2 regions of the Arthrobacter glacialis genome follow, and region 2 is predicted to be linked to the other one. Evidence: predicted binding sites of a transcription regulator. Region 2 holds the regulator's gene; the other holds the start of a gene.
What was found. Region 2 encodes HrcA, which represses chaperone genes, less so after heat shock. Its sites were predicted from a motif close to TTNGCACTCGNNNNNNNCGAGTGCNAA; they were not measured.
Positions count from the first base shown of each region.

Region 1: groL (chaperonin GroEL) is a predicted target of HrcA. The motif match lies at 2,884-2,910, and genes of this name have one in related genera.

Region 1 is NZ_PPXB01000003.1:256,008-269,215, forward strand. It holds gene CVS28_RS04805 (ribonuclease HI family protein) at 1-916, opposite strand, end outside; gene groL (chaperonin GroEL) at 1,094-2,722, opposite strand; gene CVS28_RS20110 (TM2 domain-containing protein) at 3,173-3,781, shown strand; gene CVS28_RS04820 (LytR C-terminal domain-containing protein) at 3,911-4,513, opposite strand; gene CVS28_RS04825 (DUF3263 domain-containing protein) at 4,556-4,855, opposite strand; gene CVS28_RS04830 (uracil-DNA glycosylase) at 5,051-5,809, shown strand; gene CVS28_RS04835 (siderophore-interacting protein) at 5,886-6,740, shown strand; gene CVS28_RS04840 (threonine/serine exporter family protein) at 7,108-8,535, opposite strand; gene CVS28_RS04845 (lipid II:glycine glycyltransferase FemX) at 8,764-9,837, opposite strand; gene CVS28_RS04850 (ABC transporter permease) at 9,999-11,471, shown strand; gene CVS28_RS04855 (ABC transporter ATP-binding protein) at 11,475-12,161, shown strand; gene CVS28_RS04860 (MDR family MFS transporter) at 12,251-13,208, opposite strand, start outside.
Region 2 is NZ_PPXB01000007.1:168,733-178,468, forward strand. It holds gene CVS28_RS10820 (PhoH family protein) at 1-958, opposite strand, end outside; gene CVS28_RS10825 (GerMN domain-containing protein) at 1,303-2,301, shown strand; gene CVS28_RS10830 (16S rRNA (uracil(1498)-N(3))-methyltransferase) at 2,456-3,232, opposite strand; gene dnaJ (molecular chaperone DnaJ) at 3,238-4,374, opposite strand; gene hrcA (heat-inducible transcriptional repressor HrcA) at 4,408-5,421, opposite strand; gene CVS28_RS10845 (DUF3097 domain-containing protein) at 5,673-6,521, shown strand; gene CVS28_RS10850 (DUF4870 domain-containing protein) at 6,577-6,966, shown strand; gene hemW (radical SAM family heme chaperone HemW) at 7,055-8,284, opposite strand; gene lepA (translation elongation factor 4) at 8,281-9,736, opposite strand, start outside.

The DNA.
Region 1 (13,208 bases), on a different contig from region 2:
AACTGCGCAGCGCGCTTCCAGCCGGGGAGACGCTGCGGTAGCTCAGCAGGGCGGTGGAAGTGTCCACCTGAGAAAGCGAGAGGACCTGCAGTTCAACGGTGGCCGATTCCTCATCGTTGAACATCTCCAGAATTTCCTGCCGGCTCCATCGGCGACCGGATGCGCCGATTTCCTCGAAGTCCGGGTGCAGCAGTTCCCCCGCCCGGAGCGGATCCGCGCGAACGGCAGGGTCCAGGAGTTCGCGCTCCAGCCCCACCACGGCATCCAACGCGTCCGCATGGTGAGCCGAGAAGGCAGGATCCGCCTCATCCTCCAGCATGGAAAACAAGTCAGGCTGCTCCAGCTCATCCAGGAACAACGTGTTCTGGGCTGGGGCCACCGGACGCGAGTCGGCGGCGGCGCTGGACGTCCCGGCGTCGTTCAATTCCTTGGGCTCAGCCGAAGCCTTGGATCCGGGAAAACCCGGGCCGGCATTGGGTTCGCGCTTGGCCTGGTAGGCGGTGGCGGCGGCGCGAGCACGGTCATCGGCCGCCTCATTCAAATCATGGCCGGCGTGGCCCTTGACCCATTCAAAGGTGTACTTGCGGCCCACCAGGGCAGCGTCAATCTCCTTGAGCAGATCAAGGTTCAAGACGGGCTTGCCGTCTGACTTCTTCCAGCCCTTGCGCTTCCAGCCCGGCATCCACTTGGTCACCGAGTTGATGACGTACTGGCTGTCGCAGAGAATATGCAACGGCTCCTCTGGCAGGTGGGCTGTAGAAACGAACAAATCAAGGACAGCCATGAGCTCGCCCATATTGTTGGTGCCGTGGGGCCAGCCACCAGCGCGCCAGCAATTGTCATCCACGTACCAAGCCCAGCCTGCAGGTCCAGGATTACCTAAAGCCGAACCATCGGCAGCAGCAGTAATAGTCATGCATCCATACTTTCAGACTCCACTGACATCTAAATGCCAAAGGGGCGGCAACTGTGGCCATCACTTGGGCAAGCAAAAGGCGCCATTGCCCGTAGCGGGGATCGATTTCGCATGCTTTTCGCGAAATCCTACTGCCCGCGGGGCAATGGCGCCTTGTGCTAGAAGACTGGGGGTGGGTTAGAAACCGCCCATGCCGCCCATGTCGTCTCCGCCGCCGCCAGCCGGTGCAGCCTTTTCGGGCTTGTCGGCTACAACGGCTTCGGTGGTGAGGAACAAGCCAGCAATGGAAGCCGCGTTCTGCAGTGCGGAACGGGTTACCTTTACCGGGTCGTTGACGCCGGCAGCCAGCAGGTCTTCGTAAACGCCGGTTGCAGCGTTCAAGCCGTGGCCAACAGGCAAGCTGCGAACCTTGTCAACAACGACGCCGGGCTCCATGCCTGCATTGAAGGCAATCTGCTTCAACGGTGCATCGATGGCAACCTTGACGATGTTGGCGCCAGTGGCCTCGTCGCCGGTCAAGTTCAAACCGGCAAATGCCTTCACGCCAGCCTGGATCAGGGCAACGCCACCGCCGGGGACGATGCCTTCTTCAACAGCAGCCTTGGCGTTGCGCACTGCGTCCTCGATGCGGTGCTTGCGTTCCTTGAGCTCAACTTCGGTTGCGGCACCGGCCTTGATGACTGCAACGCCGCCGGCCAGCTTGGCCAGACGTTCCTGCAGCTTCTCGCGGTCGTAGTCGGAATCGGAGTTTTCGATCTCGGCACGAATCTGTGCAACACGGCCAGCAATGGCTTCGGCGTCGCCGGCACCATCAACAATGGTGGTCTCGTCCTTGGTGACAACAACCTTGCGAGCCTTGCCCAGCAGGTCAAGGGTGGTGTTCTCCAGCTTCAAGCCAACTTCTTCAGCGATGACCTGGCCACCGGTGAGGATGGCGATGTCAGCGAGCTGAGCCTTGCGGCGGTCACCGAAGCCCGGAGCCTTGACGGCTACGGACTTGAACAGGCCGCGGATCTTGTTCACGATCAACGTGGCAAGAGCTTCGCCTTCAATGTCTTCGGCGATGATCAGCAACGGCTTGTTGGAAGCCATAACCTTTTCCAGAACTGCAACAAGATCCTTGACGCTGGAGATCTTGGAGTTCACGATCAGGATGTACGGGTCTTCAAGAACCGTTTCCTGACGCTCGGTGTCGGTCACAAAGTAAGCGGAGATGTAACCCTTGTCGAAGCGCATGCCTTCGGTGAGTTCAAGTTCCAGGCCGAAGGTGTTGGACTCCTCGACGGTGATAACACCTTCCTTGCCAACCTTGTCCAGTGCCTCAGCAATGAGGGCACCGATCTCGGGATCGCCGGCAGAGATGGAAGCCGTGGCGGCGATCTCTTCCTTGGTTTCGATCTCCTTGGCGTCTTCGAGCAACTGCGCGATGACGGCTGCAACAGCCTTCTCGATGCCGCGCTTCAAGGACAACGGGTCGGCTCCGGCCGCAACATTGCGCAGGCCTTCCTTGACCAGTGCCTGTGCCAAAACGGTTGCCGTGGTGGTGCCGTCGCCTGCGACGTCGTCAGTCTTCTTGGCGACTTCCTTGACGAGCTCGGCGCCGATCTTCTCGTAAGGATCGTCAAGTTCGATTTCCTTAGCGATGGAGACACCATCGTTAGTGATTGTGGGTGCGCCCCACTTCTTCTCGAGAACCACGTTGCGACCGCGCGGGCCCAAGGTTACCTTGACGGCGTCGGCGAGGATGTTCAACCCACGCTCAAGACCGCGGCGTGCCTCTTCATCAAATGCAATGAGCTTGGCCATGGAGGCTTCAGTCCTTTCGGGACAGTCATTTCGGATACAAAGATCCTCATCACGGTGCCCGCGACGGACGGATGCGCAGCCGTTGATCTATTTACAGCGACCGCGAACCCTCACCCAATGAGGAAAGTTCAATACTCCGACGGCGGTTGACCGGCTAATAATTAGCAGTCGCCACCTCAGAGTGCTAACTCAATAATTAGCACTCGACACCCCAGAGTGCAAGCGGAGCGGGCGCTCTGTGCTCCGGGCGAACGGGAAAAGGGGCAGACCCTTGGAGCGTACCGCCTTGCAACGAAGGAAACATTCGCCACCACAGGCGGGTGGCTCTTTCAGCTGGGGCGGCAACAGACTAGCGTGGGGCATGTAAGTATTCCGATTCGCGCATCTGCATGGGTCACACCCTGCCTCCCGGTAGGGCCTTGCGCCGCAGCACTAGCACCAGGAGACATCATGAGTGAGAATTCACAGCCCGAACAGCCGGCAAACCCGGCCGACGTTCCCGCAGGCTATGACAAGCCCGCAACCCCCCAGACCCCTGATTACCAGGCACAGGCTTACCCGGCACCCGCCTACCAGGCACCCGCAGCTTCTGCGGAAAACCCCCAGGCCCCGGCCTACCCGCAGGCGCCGACTTACCCCCAGGCACCCCAGACCCCTTCCTACCCGCAGCCTGGTGCTCAGCAGGGTTACGAGCAGCAGAACGTTCAGGCTGGCTACCCTCAGCCGGGCATGCAGCAGGGTTACGATCAGCAGAACGTTCAGCAGGGTTACGGCCAGCCGGGCTACGGCCAGCAGCCTGCCTACAACATGCCATACGGCACTGAGCAGAAGTCCAAAGTGGTCGCCGGTATTTTGGGCATCCTGCTAGGTGGCCTTGGAATTCACAACTTCTACCTCGGCAAGACCAATATTGCGTTGATCCAGCTCCTCGTATCCGTGTTGAGCTTCGGAGTTCTTTACGTCTTCATGGCAATTTGGGGCTTGGTGGAAGGCATATTAATCTTGATGGGCAGTGAAAACTACCGCACCGATGCCAAGGGCATTCCGCTGAAGGACTAGTCTTTCCAGGATCCTAAGTTCCTTGTTGAACAGAAAGTTATGGCGGGCAAACCACAAGGTTTGCCCGCCATAACTTTCTGTTCCTGCCGTCAGTGCCCTCGCCGAGCGAAGGAGCCGACTGGCGGCTGCCTAGGCGCCAGGCCCCAGCACCACTGCCAGCGGGATGCCCAGTTCGGCAGTGTCCACCAGCGTGGGAATGTTCAGTGTTGTCGACAAGGACTCGGCGTTGGCTTTTTGTGCAATGCCGTTGTAGAAAATGACAGACGCTGGCTGGGGCTGCCCTGCCCAGTTGGCCGACTGCGAGACGCTCCAGCCCTGAGCCATCACCAGCGAAGAGTACCTGCTAGCCAGGCCGGACACTCCTGTTGCATTGAAAATCGCCACCGGAACGCTCTTGTCCACCACTGAGGCAGGGGTGGGGCTCGGCGTGGGAGTGGGCGACGGCGTCACTTCAGCAGCCTCGGTGGGCGCCTGAGTGGGGGCAACCGTAGCGGCAGCCGTGGTTGCCAGTGCGGTGCTGCTGTTGACCACGGCAGGCTGGTCCGGCGTTGAGTTGTTGAGCATCTTGGGCATGATGAAAAATGCCAGCACGCCGATGCACAGCGCCACGACCCCAACAATCATCAAGGGCACCAGCGAACGCCCCCGGATCTCCATGGAAGCGCGGTGGACGCCGTGGCGCGCCGAGTTCTCCTCGATGGCGTCGAATTCATCCCGCGGGTAATTACTCATAGTGCAGTGGTGTCCTTGTGGGTCATCGTGGTGAAGGGCGCGTCAATTACCGAGCCGGCGTGCGGAACGGGCCTGTTGGCGTGACAACCGTAGTCTACGCAACCGTTTGACCAGCATCGGGTCATGCGCCAATGCAGCTTCCGTGTCGATCAACGCGTTGAGCACCTGATAGTAGTGGGTTGCTGAGAGGTCAAACAGGTCCCGAATAGCCTGCTCCTTGGCACCGGCGTACTTCCACCACTGCCGTTCCAGACCCAACATTTGCTCTTCACGGTCACTCAGCACGCGCTCACTGGCGCCTTCCGCGGAGTCAGGCAAGCCGGCGTCGTCCGCAGGGGGCAGCCCAAGCTGGTCTGCTTCGACCACAACAGCCCTCCATTCTTTTCGACGCGCTCTCAACGCATGATCCATGCTCTGCTCTGTCCATAATAGATGCGAATGACAGCCATGTCATTTGGAAAACTGTGGACAACAACTCAACCGACTGCCGCTGTGGATCAATCATGTGATCGCCCTCCATGGACCACAATGGAAACCATGGACAGCACACCGAGCCTCTTTGACATGCCAGCACCGCCTCCGTGGAGCCAGGAGCAATTGCAGGCATTGGAGGCGTTGCGGACGGCCCCCCTGAGCCAAATGGCGCCGGATTGGGCCGCCACGCTGGCACCATTGGAAGCAAATCTGCGCCAGGTGGGGGCCATGCTGACCAAAGAGTACGACGCCGGAACCCGCTTCCTGCCCCACCCCACTTTGGTTTTGCGTGCGTTGGGCACACCCATGGCCCAGGTCAAGGTCCTGATTGTTGGCCAGGACCCTTATCCCACCCCCGGGCACTCGGTGGGGCTGGCGTTCTCAGTGGACAAAAGAACGCGGCCGCTGCCACGCAGCCTCAACAACATCTACAAGGAACTCAGCGCTGATATGGGCATTCCCCCGGCTGCCCACGGCGACTTGAGCGCTTGGGCCGACCAAGGCGTCCTCCTCCTCAACCGTGTGCTCACCGTGGCGCCGGGCGCGGCAGGCTCACACCGGCGTCGTGGGTGGGAAGAAGTAACCGAATCCATCATCACAGCCTTGGCTGCCCGCAAGCAGCCACTGGTCAGCGTCTTGTGGGGCAACGACGCCCAGCGCCTGGCACCCTTGCTGGAGGGGACGGCCGTGATCGAGTCGCCCCACCCCAGCCCGTTGTCTGCCTCCCGGGGATTCTTTGGCTCCAAGCCCTTTAGCCGGGTCAACGACTTGCTGACCGGCCAAGGCGCGGCCCCGATCGACTGGGCCCTCCCAGTGAACTAGACTAGTTAGGAGTACCTAACTCGGGGCGGTTTCGCCCCTGCCCCTGCTGGCTTGTGCCCGCATCGAGGAGATAATTGTGACAACAGCAGACACCCCAACTGCCACCGTCGTGGCCCCCGCCGTCAAACCACGCACCCAGTACAGCCTGACTGTTCGCCGGCGTGAACAACTCAGCCCGCACATGGTGCGCATCGTTGCCGGCGGCCCGGCACTGGCCGAATTCACGGGCAAAGACGCCACAGACATGTACGTGAAGATTCATTTCCTGGTGCCCGGGGTGGAATATTCAGAACCCGTGGACGTCTTTGCGCTGCGCGAGTCCATGCCGCGGGAGCACTGGCCCATGACACGCACCTACACGCTTCGTTGGGTGGATTTGGCTGCCCAGGAAGTGGCGATCGACTTTGTCATCCACGGCGATTCCGGCCTGGCCGGGCCGTGGGCCAACGCTGCGGCTCCCGGAGACAGGATCATTTTCTCCGGACCCGGTGGCGCCTACAAGCCCAACGTCGACGCCGACTGGTACCTTTTTGCCGGCGACGAGTCAGCTTTGCCGGCCATTGCCTCATCTCTGGCATCCCTGCCGGCGGACGCCAGCGGACACACCTACATTGAAGTGGACACGGCTGCCGACATCCAGCCCGTGGCAAAGCCCAGCGGCGTTGAACTCACCTGGGTGTTCCGCGAAGGCGCCACCCCCGATCAGTGCACGGCCCTGTTGGACGCAGTTGCCAACGGGCCGTGGCCAGCTGGCACTGTCGACGCCTTTGTTCACGGTGAACGCGAATATATGAAGGCCCTGCGCGATCTGCTGTTCAAGCAGCGCGGCCTGAACCGCTCGCAGGTGTCCCTCTCGGGCTACTGGGCTTACGGCCGCACCGAGGACTACTTTCAGGCCGAAAAGAAGCAGCCGATCGGCAAAATCCTGTAACTCGCCGCGGCCCAGCCACCGCTAATTAGCTTATGCGCCGTACAAATACCTGCGCTGGCGCATAAACCCAGGCGACTTTGTTTATGGGCCGCCATCATGGCCAACGTGGCGCCACTCTGGCAGCTGCGCACCGCCGAAACACAGCCATGCGCATGTGCACAGTGGAACAGCCCAGCCCAGCACATCGCATGAGTGCAAGTTCGCCGCAGGCTGGACAGGTAAGTAAGCCGTTGAGTCGGGGGTCCCGGAGCGAGGATGGATTTTCCCCGCACGGGCCCAGCTGCGAGCAGCTGGAGCAGCTGGGAACGGGCGGAAAATCTTACTGCTCGCGAGGGATCCCCCGAACCAACGGCGGTCCGGCCAACGGCTACCGGCGGCGGTTTCTTCGCCGGTCCTTTTGGCCGCTGCTGCGGGTGAACGGGCGGGCGGCGTTATCGCCCAGCACTACGCCGGCAGCCACCGCGAGGATTACCACCAGGGCATTGAAGATTCCCACGGCGCCTGTCACGGAGTCCTCGGGGGTCAGTGTCATGACGAACATGGCCCGGAAGATGGAGAGCCCCACCAGCAGGAAAATGATGGACGGGACGGCGACCACTAGCTGCGGCGCACCCAGCCGCAGGGCAATGACCCGGGCCAGCATGCCGATGACCACTGCTGCCACGGCCGGGGCAAAGCGCCCGCCCAGGCCGAACTCCATGCCGTAGTAATAAACGACGTAACCGATCACGGCAACGGCCGTGGTGGGCAGCACTAACTTGACGGATGTTTGCTCGGCAATACAGATGGCCACCGTGGCCAACCCCACCAGCGCAAGCACCCAAAACAGGGGCAGCGTCCCGCTGATGGTCTCGGCCACGTTGAGCCTGTCCGCCCCAAACACGGCGCTGGACACCAGCCCCACGGCGATGCCCGCAACAATGGCACCAAACGTCAAAAATGCTGAGAGGAACCGCCCGGCGGCTGTCACGGGGAACCCGTTGATAGCATCCTGCACAGCTGAGACCAGCCGGCCCGAGGGCAGCATCAACAAGATCCCGCCCGCAACCACAATGGAAGGACTCAACGGCACCTCCATCATGAAGCACAGCACGGCCACCATGGTGACAATGAAGGAGCTGATGGCGGTGACAAAGAAGTCCGGCACCCGCCATTTGCCCAGGACACGGGCCACCTGCCCTGCCAACAGGATGGTCATGAACGCCACGATCATGCCAACGACTGTGCCACCAATGACGCCTACCACTGCCGCAGCAAACACTGCTTCAGCCATGGACACCATCCAGCGCGGGAAGGGCTTGGGCTTTTTGATGATGACGTCCAGGCGCCTGTGCGCCTCGTCGCGGCTGACTCCCCCACTGGCAACGTCGGTCACCAACTCGTGAATCTCCACCAGGCCCGCGTAGTTGTTGGTCCAGGACCGCACCACCCGCAGCAGCGTGATGGGCACCGCGTCCCGCGGGGCGTAGTTGATGATGACCGACTGGTTGGTGATGTCGACCTCGATGTTGCGCAGCCCCATGGCGGCCGTGACAGCGATGATGCTGGTTTCCACTTCGAGGGCGCCTGCGCCGTATCTGAACATGGTCTCGGCCAGGCGCAGCGCAAAGTCAATGGTTTTGCGGGCTGATTCCTCAGCCTTGCCCACCTGGATGGTGAAGTTGGCGTAGGGGCTGCCTGCGAGCCTGTCAACAATGTTCATGGGCGCCGTGGGCGGCGCTTCACCCTGCACCAGCTTGCGCAGCACATTCCGCGCAGCCTTGTTGGGGCGCGCAGGTGGCACCACGGGAATCATGCCAGCCGCCGGCACCGGGTCGCTGCTGCCCCGTCCGGCAGGAACGCTCTTGGCACCCTTGGCGAAGGCTTTCCCCAAGGGACCTTGCCCATGCTGGGTTTTTTCAGGCTGGCCTCGGCCAGCATCGCCTTGGTCCCGGCTGTTGGGATTGGTGGTCATTCTTACTCCCTATGGCCGTGGGCCTCACCGCGGGATGCTCTTCTCCCGCGGTGAGGCCAAAAAGACGATTTAGTAGAACTGCTTTCCTGTGCGGCGGGTGTAAAGCTGCCTAAACACTCGTTCGCCTGCCACTGACCACAATTTATACCGCAACGGGCTGAGTACCAGGTCGTAGCAGCCCACAAAATCGGTGACAGTCTTGGAGAAACTGGTCTTGAACAAGCCCAAACCGTGGTGCGGATGAGTGGGATCCTTGAGCCTGTCCGACGGCGGCGTGCCGCAGAAGTCGTACTGGAGCGCGCCCAGCTCCTTCATGTCATTGATGGCCACCCACTGGACCAAATGTGAGTCTCCGTACTGGTTGCGCTTTTGCAGCGAACCGCCATCCTTGTACGTGGCTTTGGAGCCGTAGTTGATAACAAACGCCCCCACCGAGGCGACGCCGTCCTCAAACACAAAGTAGAAACGGCCCTGGCCGCGCTTGGCGAATTCGCTCCAAAACTGCTTGTAGTAGTCAAAGTCGCGGGCCTGGCTGTTGGACTTGGCCGTGATGGTGCCCACCATGAGGTCGTACATGGTGCGCATAGTCTCCTCGGTGGGTTCCATGGGAACCACCTGGACCTCTTCGCGAATAGCCCGGCGCACGGCGTTGCGACCACGTGAGTGCAAGTTGCGCAGCAACTGATTGGGCTCGGGTGAGATGTCCAGCAACGCAGTGCTGTCATTGGGCTGCAGGTCCGGGACCTTCACCAGGCCGGCGCCGCTGAGCACAGCATGGGCATCGTCGGAGGCAATCACATCGGGCTCGATTTTGGCGGCAAACACCTTGAGTTTGGCGCGTTTCACAAAAACGCGCAACGCCTCAAGCATGGGCGGAATCTCGGAAACGTCCGCAGCATCCGGGCCCTTGATGAGGTACCAGAGCTTGCCCAGAACCGGAAACTGCTTTTGCAGCACCAGGTTGTAGCTGGTGAAATCAGGTCCCTCAAACGCAATGAACTGGGGATCCCAGCCATAATTCTTCTTGACAGCGGCAAACGCTTCAGACTGCAGCAAATTGCCACCGTTGGGGTTTGCTGTGACCAGCGAATCCCACTGTGCAATTTCGGCGGCGGTGGCAAAGCGGGCGGTAAATTCTGGCAAGTGACCCTCAATTACGTTGGCATGTGTGTGCTGCTTTTAGTCTAGCCGGGAAGAATCTCACAGCCCATTCACAGCCGACCCATATTGATTGCACCGATCACTGTCAGACGATTGCTTCTGAACGGTCGCCGCATGGGCGGCCACATAGTTGGGAGCAAGTCATGAGTGTGGTGTCCCGAAGCGTGGGCAACGCCTTCCGCAACAAGATTCGGACAAGCGCTGTGGTGATCATTTTGGCTGTCGCCATTGGTCTAGCGCTGTCCATGTTGGTTGCCAACCAAGCCGTTGCCAGCAAGGTTGATTCACTGAAAGCGTCCGTGGGGAACAACCTCACGGTCAACCCGGCAGGATCCCGCGGCGGTTTGGGCGGCGGCGAGCCGTTGACGACGGCGGAACTCACCAAGGCATCCGCCGTCGAGCATGTGACCAACGTGACCGGGACGCTGAGCGTGCGGTTTAGCAATGCGGCTGCGGAGACCAACACTTCCACTGGGGGCAACGGGCCCGCAGGTGGCCAGGGCGGCCCCGGCGGCGGCTTCGGCGCAAGCGGCACCACCAGCCTGGAATCGGCTGTGGAGCCGGGGTCACTGGGCCAGCGCAACAACAGCAACGGCAGCAGCGGCAGCAGTCCAGAATCCGGGCAGGGACCTATAGCCGCTCCCGCCGGCTTCAGCATCCCCATCCAGGCCACGGGAGTCTCCACCTCCACAACAGCCACCGGGGCAGCCATCAATGTCACCAGCGGCGCACAGCTCACCGACTTTGCCGCGGAATCCAAGCAGGCACTGGTGGGCAGCACACTCGCCACCAAAAACAGCCTGACGGTCGGCTCCACCTTCACCGTCCAGGACAGGACCATGACGGTCACAGGCATTTTCGATGCCGGCACCGAGTTCGATAACAACGCCATCTACCTGCCACTTGCGGCAACACAGACCCTCACGGATCAGACAGATCAGCTGAGTAGTCTCACGGTGACGGTGGACAGCATCGAGAACATGGCTGCCACTCAGACTGCACTTACTGCCGCGCTGGGTGCCGACAAGGTTGATGTCACCTCCGGTTCGGCCAATCTGGATTCGGCCATCACTTCCCTGGGCAGCGTGCAAAACATCTCCCTCATCGCTTTCATCGCCTCACTGGTGACGGCCGGGCTCATTGTGCTGCTGATCATGATCATGGTGGTGCGTGAGCGGCGCCGTGAAATTGGTGTCCTGAAAGCCATCGGCGCCTCCAACCGCACCATTGGCGCGCAGTTCGTGATCGAGGCCCTGGTCCTGGTGGTTATGGGCTCTATGGTTGGCGCCGTCGTGGCCGCCTTCAGCAGCAACCCCATCGCCAACGCCCTGGTGGCAGGCAACACGAGCACCAGCACCACGGCTGTGGGCGTACCCGGCGCGGGCCCCGGCGGCGCAGGCCCGGGTGGCGGTTTCGGCGGCGGCGAGGGTTTCACCCGGGCCCGCGGCGCCTTTGCCGGAGCCGAACAGCTTACTGGCACTGTCAGCACGTCTCTGGGCTGGCAAACACTGGTGTTTGGGGTGGCCGGCATTTTGCTGATCGCGGCCCTGGGCGCCCTCATTCCCGCCTTGCTGACAGCCAAGGTGCGTCCCATTGAAGTTCTGCGAGGAGAGTAAGCGATGCTAACAGTGACAGATGTGGTCAAGACCTTCAATTCAGGCGATCGCACCATCAAGCCCGTCAACGGGGTCAGCTTCAGCCTGGAACAAGGCAGTTTTGCTGCCATCCTGGGCAAGAGCGGCAGCGGCAAGAGCACCTTGCTCTCGCTGCTGGGGGCACTGGACAAGGCAACATCCGGGGATGTTGTGGTGGACGGCGTGAATATTTCCACCCTGCCGGACGGCAAGCTCACCGCCTACCGGCGCGACGACATCGGTTTCGTGTTTCAGGCTTATCACCTGATTCCCAACCTGTCCGCCAAGGAAAACGTCATGCTGCCCATGGAGTTTGCCGGCGTATCCCACGCCGCAAGAAGCCAGCGGGCGGCCGAGCTGCTCAACCAGGTGGGGCTGACGGAGGAGATGCACTCCCGCAAGGCGAACAAGCTCTCCGGCGGCATGCAGCAGCGCGTGGCCATTGCCCGGGCGCTGGCGAACAATCCCAAGTTGATCCTGGCCGATGAACCCACGGGGAACCTGGATGATGAAACCGGTGAGGTCATCATCGCCCTGCTGCGGCGGCTGGCCCATGAGAAGAAGACAACCATTCTGGTGGTCACGCACGATCAGGCCCTGGCAGCCCAGACGGACAGGAAGTTCCGGCTGGCCCGCGGCAAGATCACCGAAGACACCAAGAACTCCGCTTAACCAACTATGACGCAGTAGGTGCCATTTTCGCGGCGATTTTCAGCACCTACTGCGCCATAGTTGGGGGCGGTCATCGTTGGGGGCGTTGCTTACTTGCTTGGCGCCGGAGCTTTCGCCGAAGGATCCTCGGAGGCAACGGCGTCGTACTGGACAGCTGACTCAAATTCAGCCATCCCCTCGGGGCTCACATCCAAAACAATCTCGCGGTCGGCCTTGGTTTCCAAGGGGACTTCCTTCACAAAGCACAGCACAATTGCTGCGAGCACGGCCAGCGGCACCATCCACAGGAAGACCGGGATCAGGGCCTCGTTGTAGGACTCAATCACCAGCGCCTTGATCTGCGGCGGCAGGCTGTTGACCAGATGCGGCGTGAAGGAGTTGGCCCCACCACCCCCGGTACCGCCCGGGAGTTTCTCGGCAACCAGTTCGTGGAGGCGGCTGGCGAAAACAGCACCAACTACGGCGGAGCCCAGGGTGGCACCCACCTGGCGGAAGTAGTTCTGCCCGGCCGTTGCCGTTCCCACAAACTTCAGCGGGAACGAGTTTTGCGCCACGAGCGTCAGGATCTGCATGCTGGCACCCAGGCCAATGCCCATGATGCCCAGGTAGATGCAGATAACGTAGATGGGGGTGCCCACGGTGATGGTGGCCATCAGCGCCAGCGCAACGGCCAGGATGAGTGAGCCAACAATGGGCGAGACCTTGTACCGGCCAGTGTTGGAGACGCGGCGGCCAACCACCACGGAGACAACCAGGAGGCAGGCCATCATGGGGATCATCAGCAGCCCGGCCTCGGTGGCCGAGTAGCCGGTGGCCATCTGCAGGTAGGTGGGCATGTAGCCGATGGCACCGAACATGGCGATACCGGTGAGCAACCCGGCAACGGTGGTCAGGTTGAAGTTGCGGTTCTTGAACAGGCTCATGGGCATGACGGGCTCGGAAACGCGCAGTTCCACGATGACAAAGAGCACGCCCGTGACAACAGCCGCAATGGCCAGACCGATGATTTCCGGTGAATTCCAGTCGTATTGCGAGCCGCCCCAGGTG
Region 2 (9,736 bases):
GGAGGGCAAAGTGAATGTCATCCACGCCCTCCAAAATTTCTTTCACGACACGCAGCCCCGACTTGCTTCCGGCCGGGAGGTCCACCTGCGTGATGTCTCCTGTGACAACGATTCGGGAACCAAATCCCAGCCGTGTCAGGAACATCTTCATTTGTTGGGGTGTGGTGTTTTGGGCCTCATCCAAAATGATGAAGGCGTCGTTAAGCGTGCGTCCGCGCATGTAGGCCAGCGGTGCCACTTCAATGGTGCCGGCAGCCATGAGGCGTTGAATGGTCTCTGGATCCATCATCTCGTGCAGGGCGTCATAGAGAGGGCGCAGATACGGATCAATCTTGTCGTTCAAGGTTCCTGGCAGGAAGCCTAGACGCTCCCCCGCCTCCACGGCCGGGCGCGTGAGTATGATGCGGCTGACATCCTTGCGCTGCAGGGCTTGGACAGCCTTGGCCATGGCCAAGTAGGTTTTGCCTGTTCCGGCCGGCCCAATCCCGAAGACCACCGTGTTCCTGTCAATGGCATCAACATAGAGCTTTTGATTGGCAGTCTTGGGGCGAATGGTCCGCCCCCGGCTGGAGAGGATGTCATAGCTGAGAATATCCACCACGGAAGAATCCGGGCGGGTCTTGAGCATGGTCACCAACTGCTCCCACACACTGGCACTCATGGGGCTGTTGTGCGCCACCATGCCCCGGGCTTCCTCCATGAGGTGCATGATCCGCGGCACCATGGCCGCAGGCCCTGTAATGGAAAGAACGTTTCCACGGGCAAGAAAACTCACTTGGGGGTAAAGGGATTCAACAACGCGCAGGCCCTCATCCTCGGCACCCAACGCCGCCACCATTTGCTCAGTGGAGTGAAAATGCACCACTTCGGTGCGTGTTCCGTCAACGGAATGCGGAAAGTGCCGCCCCGGACCCTCATCAGGATAAGAATCGTGGCGGTGCGCTGTTGTCTCTGCCATAATTTCGGCCTTCCTAGCCTGAAATCGCTCCTCGAGTTTGCCGGTGGTCACCACCGAATTTCGTGCCGCTTATACCTGTTACTGATTCTAATGCACAGCCCCAACAACGCGGCCCATAACCTCAGTGATGCTTGATCACATTTTTGTGCCATATGTCGGGAAAAGTATTTCGATACGGTTTCAGTTCGCTCCGCAGGGCCATAAACCGGACATCGGGGTTCCCTGTTGTGCCAAGCTTGAACAGGTCCAAGGAACTGTGGGGAACCTTGACTCAGCCCCGTTCAGGGACGGTCGTGAGAACGTACCGCCCTCCACATACCAACAGACCAGCGAGACAGTTCCCCATGGCCTCACCCTCCACCGCCCTGCCAGGACGCCACGGCGCGCCCGGTTCCGGGGCCCGTCGGGAACGCCGCGCCAGCAGACGTTTCCCCGCGGTGGACGGCCTGGCCATCATTGGCCTTTCCTTGACACTGGCACTGACGGGTTGCACGGAGAAGATCAGTGAGCAGGACGACGTCACGATGCCCACAAGCACTGGCTCAACCGCCTCAACACTGGTGACAAGTGCTCCCTTGGAGACGGCCACAGCCGCGCAAACACTTCCTGTCTATTGGCTGGGGCGCAGCAACGACGACGTGTTTTTGTTCCGGGAGTTCTTCCCCACGGCTGCAACCGACGACCCCATTGTCGCCGCGTTGCACACCATGATGAGCGCCAAACCCAGCGACCCGGACTATTTTTCGCTGTGGAACACACCGAGCCGGCTTGGGGCGTCCGTTTCCGCCAAGAACGTGATTACCCTTGACGTCTCGGCCGATGCCTTTGGGCAAAAAATGGATCAGGGAATCGCCGACCGCTCCGTGTCCCAGCTGGTGTACACCGCCACGGCGGCTGCTGCCATGGCCGGACTCATTGATGCCTCCAGCGCTGTGCAGGTCACCGTCCTTGTTGACGGACATACTGGTTTCAACGCTTTTGGCCACGTGCCGCTGGACAAACCTCTGACCCGCAATCCGGCATTTGTTGCGCCCGTCTGGATCATTGACCCCGCCAACGGTTCCACCTACCGCACCCTTCCGCTGAAGGTCAAAGGCCAGGGCGTCTCGCCTACGGGAACCCTTGCCTGGTCGTTGTCCCATGTGAAGGGCGGCGAAGTCTCCGACACTTATATGACCGGTACCGTGTCCATACCTCAGGGCCCCAACGAACTGGGGGAATTCAACTTCAACCTTGTTCCCCCGCCAGGCAGCTACCAGCTGTCCGTCTACATTGTGGACCCGCTGGTGCCGGGGCGGCAGCTCGGTTTGGACACCAAGATCGTCACCATCAGCCAACCCTAAAGAGCAGCGAGCTGTGGGAGCGGTTGTTGGGCCCACGCGCCCGAGGGTTCCTTAAGTGCAGACGCGCCAGCGGCTGCACTTAGGGAGGGCGTGGGTGGATCCGCAACCGCGAGGGCCCCGCGGCGAGCTTGCGAGCTGTGGGAGCGGTTGTGGCCTACCAGCGGCCCAGTTCTTGGCTGAGCAGTACCACTGCGGCCGGTCCGGCCGTGGAGGATCTCAACACGTGATGACCCAACAGGGCGGTCTGCGCCCCTGCTTGACGGAACGCGTGCACCTCTGCGTCGCTCATGCCGCCTTCCGGTCCCACGATCATCAGAAGCTGCAAGGGTGCGGGCGATTCTGTGGGCGCCTGTGCAGCCGTCCAGGCACGAGCCACCACAGCCAGTGATTCGGTGGCGTCTTCATGCAGGATCAGGGCGAGGTCGGCCGCCTTGATCAGTTCGCAGATGCCGGCGGTACCGACCAGCGCACCGACCTGTGGAATGGTGGCCCGACGGGCTTGTTTGGCCGCGGCAGCAACCACCTGGCGCCACTTCTCCGGGCCCTTGACTGCCTTGTCCATTTTCCATCGCACAATGGATCGCTCAGCTTGCCACGGAACTACGGCATCGATTCCCAGCTCGGTGGCGGTTTCGATGGCCAGTTCATCCCTGTCCCCCTTGGCCAGCGCCTGAATCAGCGTGAACTGAACGTTGTGCGCGGGTTCGGCCATAACGGCAGCAACCTCAACGTTCAGCACACCCTTCTCGGCTCCGGTGACTGAACAGACAAGACGCAACCCTGCGCCGTCGCACACGTCAACGGGCTCACCGACAGTGAGCCGCTTGACGGTGACGGCATGTTTGCCCTCGGCACCATCCAAGGAAAACGTGGCACCCGGGCCGAGACCGGCAAGTTCGGCGGGCGTGGCATAGAAGACAGGGTTGCTCATGGGCGTTAGAGGTTGCCGAGCTTGTCGCGGAGTTTGGCGAACATGCCGCCGCTGGAGACCAGCTTGCCTTCGGTGAATGTTTCACCGCGCAAGGCGGCCAGCTGCTTCAGGAGCTCCTCCTGGGCGGCGTCCACCTTGGTGGGTGTTTCCACATGGATGTGCACCTTGAGATCGCCGCGGCCAAAGCCGCGCAGATGGGTCACACCCAGGCTGCGCAAGTTGATGATCTCCCCGGCCTGGGCTCCCGGCTTGATGCTGATGGGCTGTTCGCCGTCGAAGGTTTCAAAGGTCAGCTCAGTGCCCAACGCAGCAGCCGTCATGGGCACGCTGAGGGTGGCGTGCAGGTCATCGCCTTCGCGCAGGAAGTTGGGGTCGTTGTTGACCTTCATCTCCACGTAGAGGTCACCCGCCGGTCCACCAGCCGGACCGGCCTCGCCCTGGTGAGCCAACTGAATGCGGGTGCCTGTGCTGACGCCTGCCGGGACCTTGATGGTGAAGCTGCGGCGGTCACGCACGCGGCCCTCACCCATGCACTCGTTGCATGGGTCAATGATCATGGTGCCAAAGCCCTGGCAGGAGTTGCAGGTGGCCAGCGTCATGACATTGCCCAGGATGGAGCGCACGGGGCGCTGGATCTGGCCGCTGCCGTGGCAAACATCGCACGTGGTGGGTGAAGTGCCCGGACGGCAGCAGCTGCCCTCACAGGTGCCACAAGTGATGGCCGTGTCAATTTCGAGTTTCTTGTTGACGCCGAACACTGCCTCTTTCAAGTCAATGCGGACAGTGATGAGGGCATCCTGGCCGCGTCGCATGCGCGACGCCGGACCACGCCCACCACCGCCTCCACTGCCGCCAAAGAACGTCTCGAAGATGTCCTGGAAGGCGAAACCCTGGCCGTCAAAGTTGCCGCCACCGCCACCGTTGTCATTGCCGTTCTCATTGCCCGTGGTGTCATAGACCCGCCGCTTTTGCGGGTCGGAGAGGACCTCGTAGGCGTGTGTCACAGCCTTGAATCGGTCCTGGGCATCCGGGGCGTCATTGACGTCGGGGTGGAGCTTACGCGCCAGCTTGCGGTAAGCCTTCTTGATCTCCTCGGCGGTCGCGTCGCGGGCGACGCCCAATGAATCGTAGTGATTGCTCAAAGTGTTGCTCTCTTTAGTGGAATCGGTGGCCGCTTAGCCGGCCAAAATTCTAGACAGGTACTGTGCCACGGCACGCACGCTGGACATGGTGTTGGGGTAATCCATCCGGGTTGGGCCCACAATTCCGAGCTTGGCTGTTTCGCCCGGCCCGTAACTGGTCGCCACAACTGACGCCTCGGCCAACGAATCGTGCGGGTTCTCACGGCCAATGACCACTGACATGCCCAAGGAATCTTGTGCCATCGCCTCCAAAAGGCGCAACAACACAACCTGTTCCTCCAAGGCATCAAGGACAGGGCCAATGCTGAGTGGGAAGTCATTGTTGGACCTGGCCAAATTGGCCGTCCCAGCCATAACAATCTTGTCTTCCCGGGCATTCCCGGCCAACAGCACCAAACCCTGGGCCAGGCGCACCGCAGGTCCATGCTCGGAAGGCTGGACTGTGGGCGGGATCCTGACAACCGCCTCGGGCAGGCTTGCCACGGTCACCCCGTGCAGGCCACCCAAAAACACTTGCCGCAGCCCAGCCAGCATGGCGTCATCAACGTTGGCTCCGACGTCGATCACGTTTTGCTCAACCTTGCCGGACGCCAAAATGAGAACGACAAGCACCTGGCGTGCAGCCAACGAAACAAATTCAATGTGGCGCACCGTGGCTCCGGCCGAGCGTGGGTACTGCACCACAGCCACCTGGTTGGTCAGCTGGGCCAAGGTCCGCACTGTCCGTTCCAGGACATCGTCAAGATCAGTGGAGCCCTCCAACAGCACGGCAATGGCGCGGCGTTCGGCGGCAGAAAGCGGTTTGACCGCGGACAGCTGGTCAACAAAAAGCCTGTAGCCCTTGTCGGTGGGAATGCGCCCGGAGCTGGTGTGCGGGGCGGCGATCAGGCCTTCTTCTTCCAGCGCTGCCATGTCATTGCGGATGGTGGCGCTGGAGACGCCCAAATGATGCCGCTCAACCAACGCTTTGGAGCCAACAGGTTCGCGTGTGTGTACGTAGTCTTCAACAATGGCCCGCAGGACCTCCAACTTCCGTGGTTCACTCATACCTGTCACCTCCTTCTCAATGTCACACAAACGCCTTGCTTGCACTGGGTGTGCTGCCGGCTGTGGCAGCACAAGGACGTTAGCACTCTACCCAACCAAGTGCTAAGTCTAATACTTTTTCTGCCGCCCCTCCCGTGCCTCTGTGGCCATGGTGAACCGGATATTGTGCCCTTGAAGCGGTTAGCATGGATTTTCACAGTTGCAGCGTTCGCCATGAGCGTTGCCCCAAGAATGAAGAGTCAGGTTTTAGCGTGGAATTCAACCAGTGGGGCCCCCAAGATTTGAGCCCACCTCCCGCCCGTACCCTGCCGAAGGTGGAAGCCGTTTCCGGGCTTGTGGTGGAGGACCAGCAAACCGGTTGGGTGGGCGCGGTGGTCAGATTGGAAAAGTCCGGCGGCATGCACATTGTGGAGCTTGCCGACAGGCGCGAGAAAATCCGGGCCTTCCCCTTGGGATTTGGTTTCCTCTATGAAGGCGCGGCCGTTGAGCTCATCGCCCCGCGCGTTGTGGCCACCCAGCAAACCCTGCGCACCGCCTCCGGTTCGGTGAAAGTTGCCAACAGCCGCGCCAAAGTGGCCAAGGCCAGTCGTATCTGGGTGGAGGGCAAGCACGACGCCGAACTCGTTGAGAAAGTCTGGGGGGACGATTTGCGCGTTGAAGGGATTGTGGTGGAGCCCCTGCGCGGCATCGATGACTTGGCGGCAGCCGTGGCGGATTTCTCCCCCGGCCCCAACCGCCGTTTGGGCATTTTGGTGGACCACTTGGTGCCGGGGTCCAAGGAATCGCGCATTGTGGCCAATCTCATGAAGTCACCCGGCACACACAACAACGTTTTGGTGGTGGGCCACCCGTACGTGGATGTGTGGCAGGCCATCAAACCAGCCACCTTGGGCATTCCCGCCTGGCCAGTTATCCCGAGATCAATGGAATGGAAGCTGGGCATCCTCAAAGCTTTTGGCTGGCCCCACAGCACAGCTGAGGACATTGGTTTGGGGTGGCAGCGGCTGCTGTCACGGGTGAATTCTTACGCCGATCTGGAGCCTTCGTTGCTGGGCCGGGTGGAAGAAGTGATTGACTTCCTCACGGCACCCGTATCCTAGAGAGTGGCCAGCGATATGTTGGCCAGCAGTTTCGCTTGTTGAAAGGCCAGTCATTGTGAGTCATCCGGTAAACCAGCAGAATGGTTCGACCAAGCCGCCGCTGACCCCCTCAGAGGACAAGCAGTGGGCGTTCATGGCCCATTGCGGCGGTATTCTGGGCTGCATTCCGGCATTGCTGATCCACAGGTATGTGGCGCCCCGCGGCCCGTTCACCGCCCAGGAATCCCTGGAAGCCTTGAACTTCACTTTGCCGCCCACGGCCCTGGCGATACTCCTGAATCTGTTGGGATTCATTTTCACGTTCTTCAACCCGCAGCTTGGCACGGTGTTTTTCCTGCTCGCCCTTCTCGTGTGGGCGTTCCTGACTGCCTTCTCCGTCATTGGCGCCGTGAGTGTCAACAAGGGTCAGCCATACCGCTACTCCCTGAATCTGCGCCTGCTCTAGTAACCCAAAACTGACCCGCAGAAAACGCCGAAAATCACGCTAAAAGCGTAGATTTTCGGCGTTTTCTGCGGGTCAGTTGGTCTTGAGGCTAGTCCAGGAGGGCCCTGGTCACGGCGTCGCCCAGGAGGCGGCCCTTGAGGGTGAGCACCAGGGTCCCGGCAAAGGCCTTGAGCGGCTCCACCAATTCCTGGGCAATGAGCCCGGCAACAGCCTTGCGTGCTTCAGGGCTGAGCGTGTTGATGGCCATACCCTCGGACAGGCGCGAGGTCAGCATGATGCGTTCCATGGCCCTGGTGTCCGCATCGAGGGTTTCCCGTCCGGCAGCAGGCGATTCACCCTTGTCCAGACGGTTGGCATAGGCCGTGGGGTGTTTGACATTCCACCAGCGCACACCTCCAACGTGGGAGTGGGCACCGGGGCCGATCCCCCACCAATCGTCCCCCCGCCAGTACGCCAGGTTGTGTTGGCAGGCATCCTCGGGGGTCCGGGACCAGTTGCTCACTTCGTACCAGGACAATCCGGCCTCGGTGAACAAAGCGTCGGCAAGCTCGTACTTGAGGGCATGGTCGTCGTCGTCGATGTTGGGCACCTGGCCGCGGCGAATTTGGGCGGCCAGCTTGGTGCCCTCTTCAACGATGAGCGAATACGCAGAAATGTGGTCGGGCTCGTAGCTCAGGGCTGTCCGCACAGACGTTTCCCAGTCGGCGACTGACTCCCCCGGCGTGCCGTAGATCAAGTCGACGCTCACGTTCAGGCCAACCTCGCGGGCCCAGGCCACAGCCTGCGGCACACGGTCGGGATTGTGGGTCCTGTCAAGGACCTTCAAAACGTGCGGCACCGCTGACTGCATGCCGAAGGACACACGGGTAAAACCGCCGTCGTACAGTTCTTGCAACGATTCCTTGGTGACCGAGTCCGGGTTGGCCTCCGTGGTGACCTCAGCCCCGTCCTCCAGCCCCCACTGCGCGACGGCGGCACCCAGAATGCGGGTCAGATCGCCCGCGGGCAGGAGGGTGGGCGTGCCACCGCCAAAGAATACGGTGCTGAGCTTGCGCGCAGGCAGGCCCGACGCAACCATGGCCCGGGCGGCAAATTCCACTTCGCGCACGGCCGTTTCGGCGTATGCGTCCTGTGAGGCGCCCCCGCCAAGCTCCGTGGCCGTATAGGTGTTGAAGTCGCAGTAGCCGCAGCGCACGGCGCAAAACGGGATGTGCGCGTAGAGGCTGAATTTGCGGTCCGCCGCGCCGACGGCAGCCTGCGCGGGCAGGATGCCGTCGGCCGGAGCCGGATCGCCAAGGGGCAAAGCGCTGGGTGTCACTTCTTTGACTTGTCCTTAGGCGCTTCGGCAGTTGTCAGCGCGGCGATGAAGGCTTCCTGGGGAACCTCAACGCGGCCCACCATCTTCATGCGCTTCTTGCCTTCCTTCTGCTTTTCCAACAGCTTGCGCTTACGGGAAATGTCACCGCCGTAGCACTTGGCCAGGACGTCCTTGCGGATGGCGCGGATGCTTTCACGGGCAATGATGCGGGCACCAATGGCAGCCTGGATGGGCACCTCGAACTGCTGGCGCGGGATGAGCTCGCGGAGCTTGCCGGTCATCATGACACCGTAGGAGTACGCCTTGTCACGGTGGGTGATGGCACTGAAGGCATCCACTTGCTCGCCCTGGAGCAGGATGTCGACCTTGACCAGGTCGGCGACCTGATCGCCGTCGGCCTTCCAGTCAAGGGAGCCGTAGCCGCGGGTCTTGGACTTCAAGATGTCAAAGAAGTCAAAGACGATCTCGGCCAAGGGCAGGCGGTAGCGGATCTCCACCCGGTCCTCGGACAGGTAGTCCATGCCGCCCAAAATGCCGCGGCGGGTCTGGCACAATTCCATGATGGCGCCCACAAACTCGGTGGGAGCCAAGATGGTGGCGGCCACCATGGGCTCGCGCACCTCGGCGATTTTCCCTGACGGATATTCGCTGGGGTTCGTTACGTGGACAACCTTCTTGTCCTCAAGGGTGACCTCGTACTCCACGTTGGGGGCTGTGGAGATCAAGTCAAGGTTGTGTTCGCGTTCCAGACGCTCACGGGTGATTTCCAGGTGCAGCAGGCCAAGGAAGCCCACACGGAATCCAAACCCTAGGGCTGCGGAGGTCTCCGGTTCGTAAATGAGGGCAGCGTCATTGAGCATGAGCTTTTCCAGCGCGTCACGCAACACCGGGTAGTCCGTACCGTCCATGGGGTACAGGCCGGAGAACACCATGGGCTTGGCGTCGTGGTAGCCGGCCAGGGCTTCTGATGCGGGCTTGCTGAACGTGGTCACGGTGTCGCCCACCTTGGACAGGCGCACATCCTTCACGCCCGTGATCAAGTAACCAACCTCACCAACGCCCAGACCCTTGGAGGGGGTGGGCTCCGGGGCACTGACACCAATTTCCAGCAGCTCGTGGGTGGCGCGGGTGGACATCATCTGGATTTTTTCGCGCGGGCTCAGGCTGCCGTCAATGACGCGCACGTAGGTGACAACGCCGCGGTAAGTGTCATACACGGAGTCAAAGATCATGGCGCGGGCCGGGGCGTTGGGATCGCCAACGGGTGCCGGCAGCTCACGGACGATCAAATCCAGCAGCGCTTCAACGCCAACACCGGTCTTGCCGGAGACCATCAGGACGTCCTCGGGCTTGCCGCCAATCAGGTTGGCCAGTTCCAGCGCGTACTTCTCCGGCTGGGCTGCCGGAAGGTCAATCTTGTTCAGCACCGGAATGATGGTGAGGTTGTTCTCC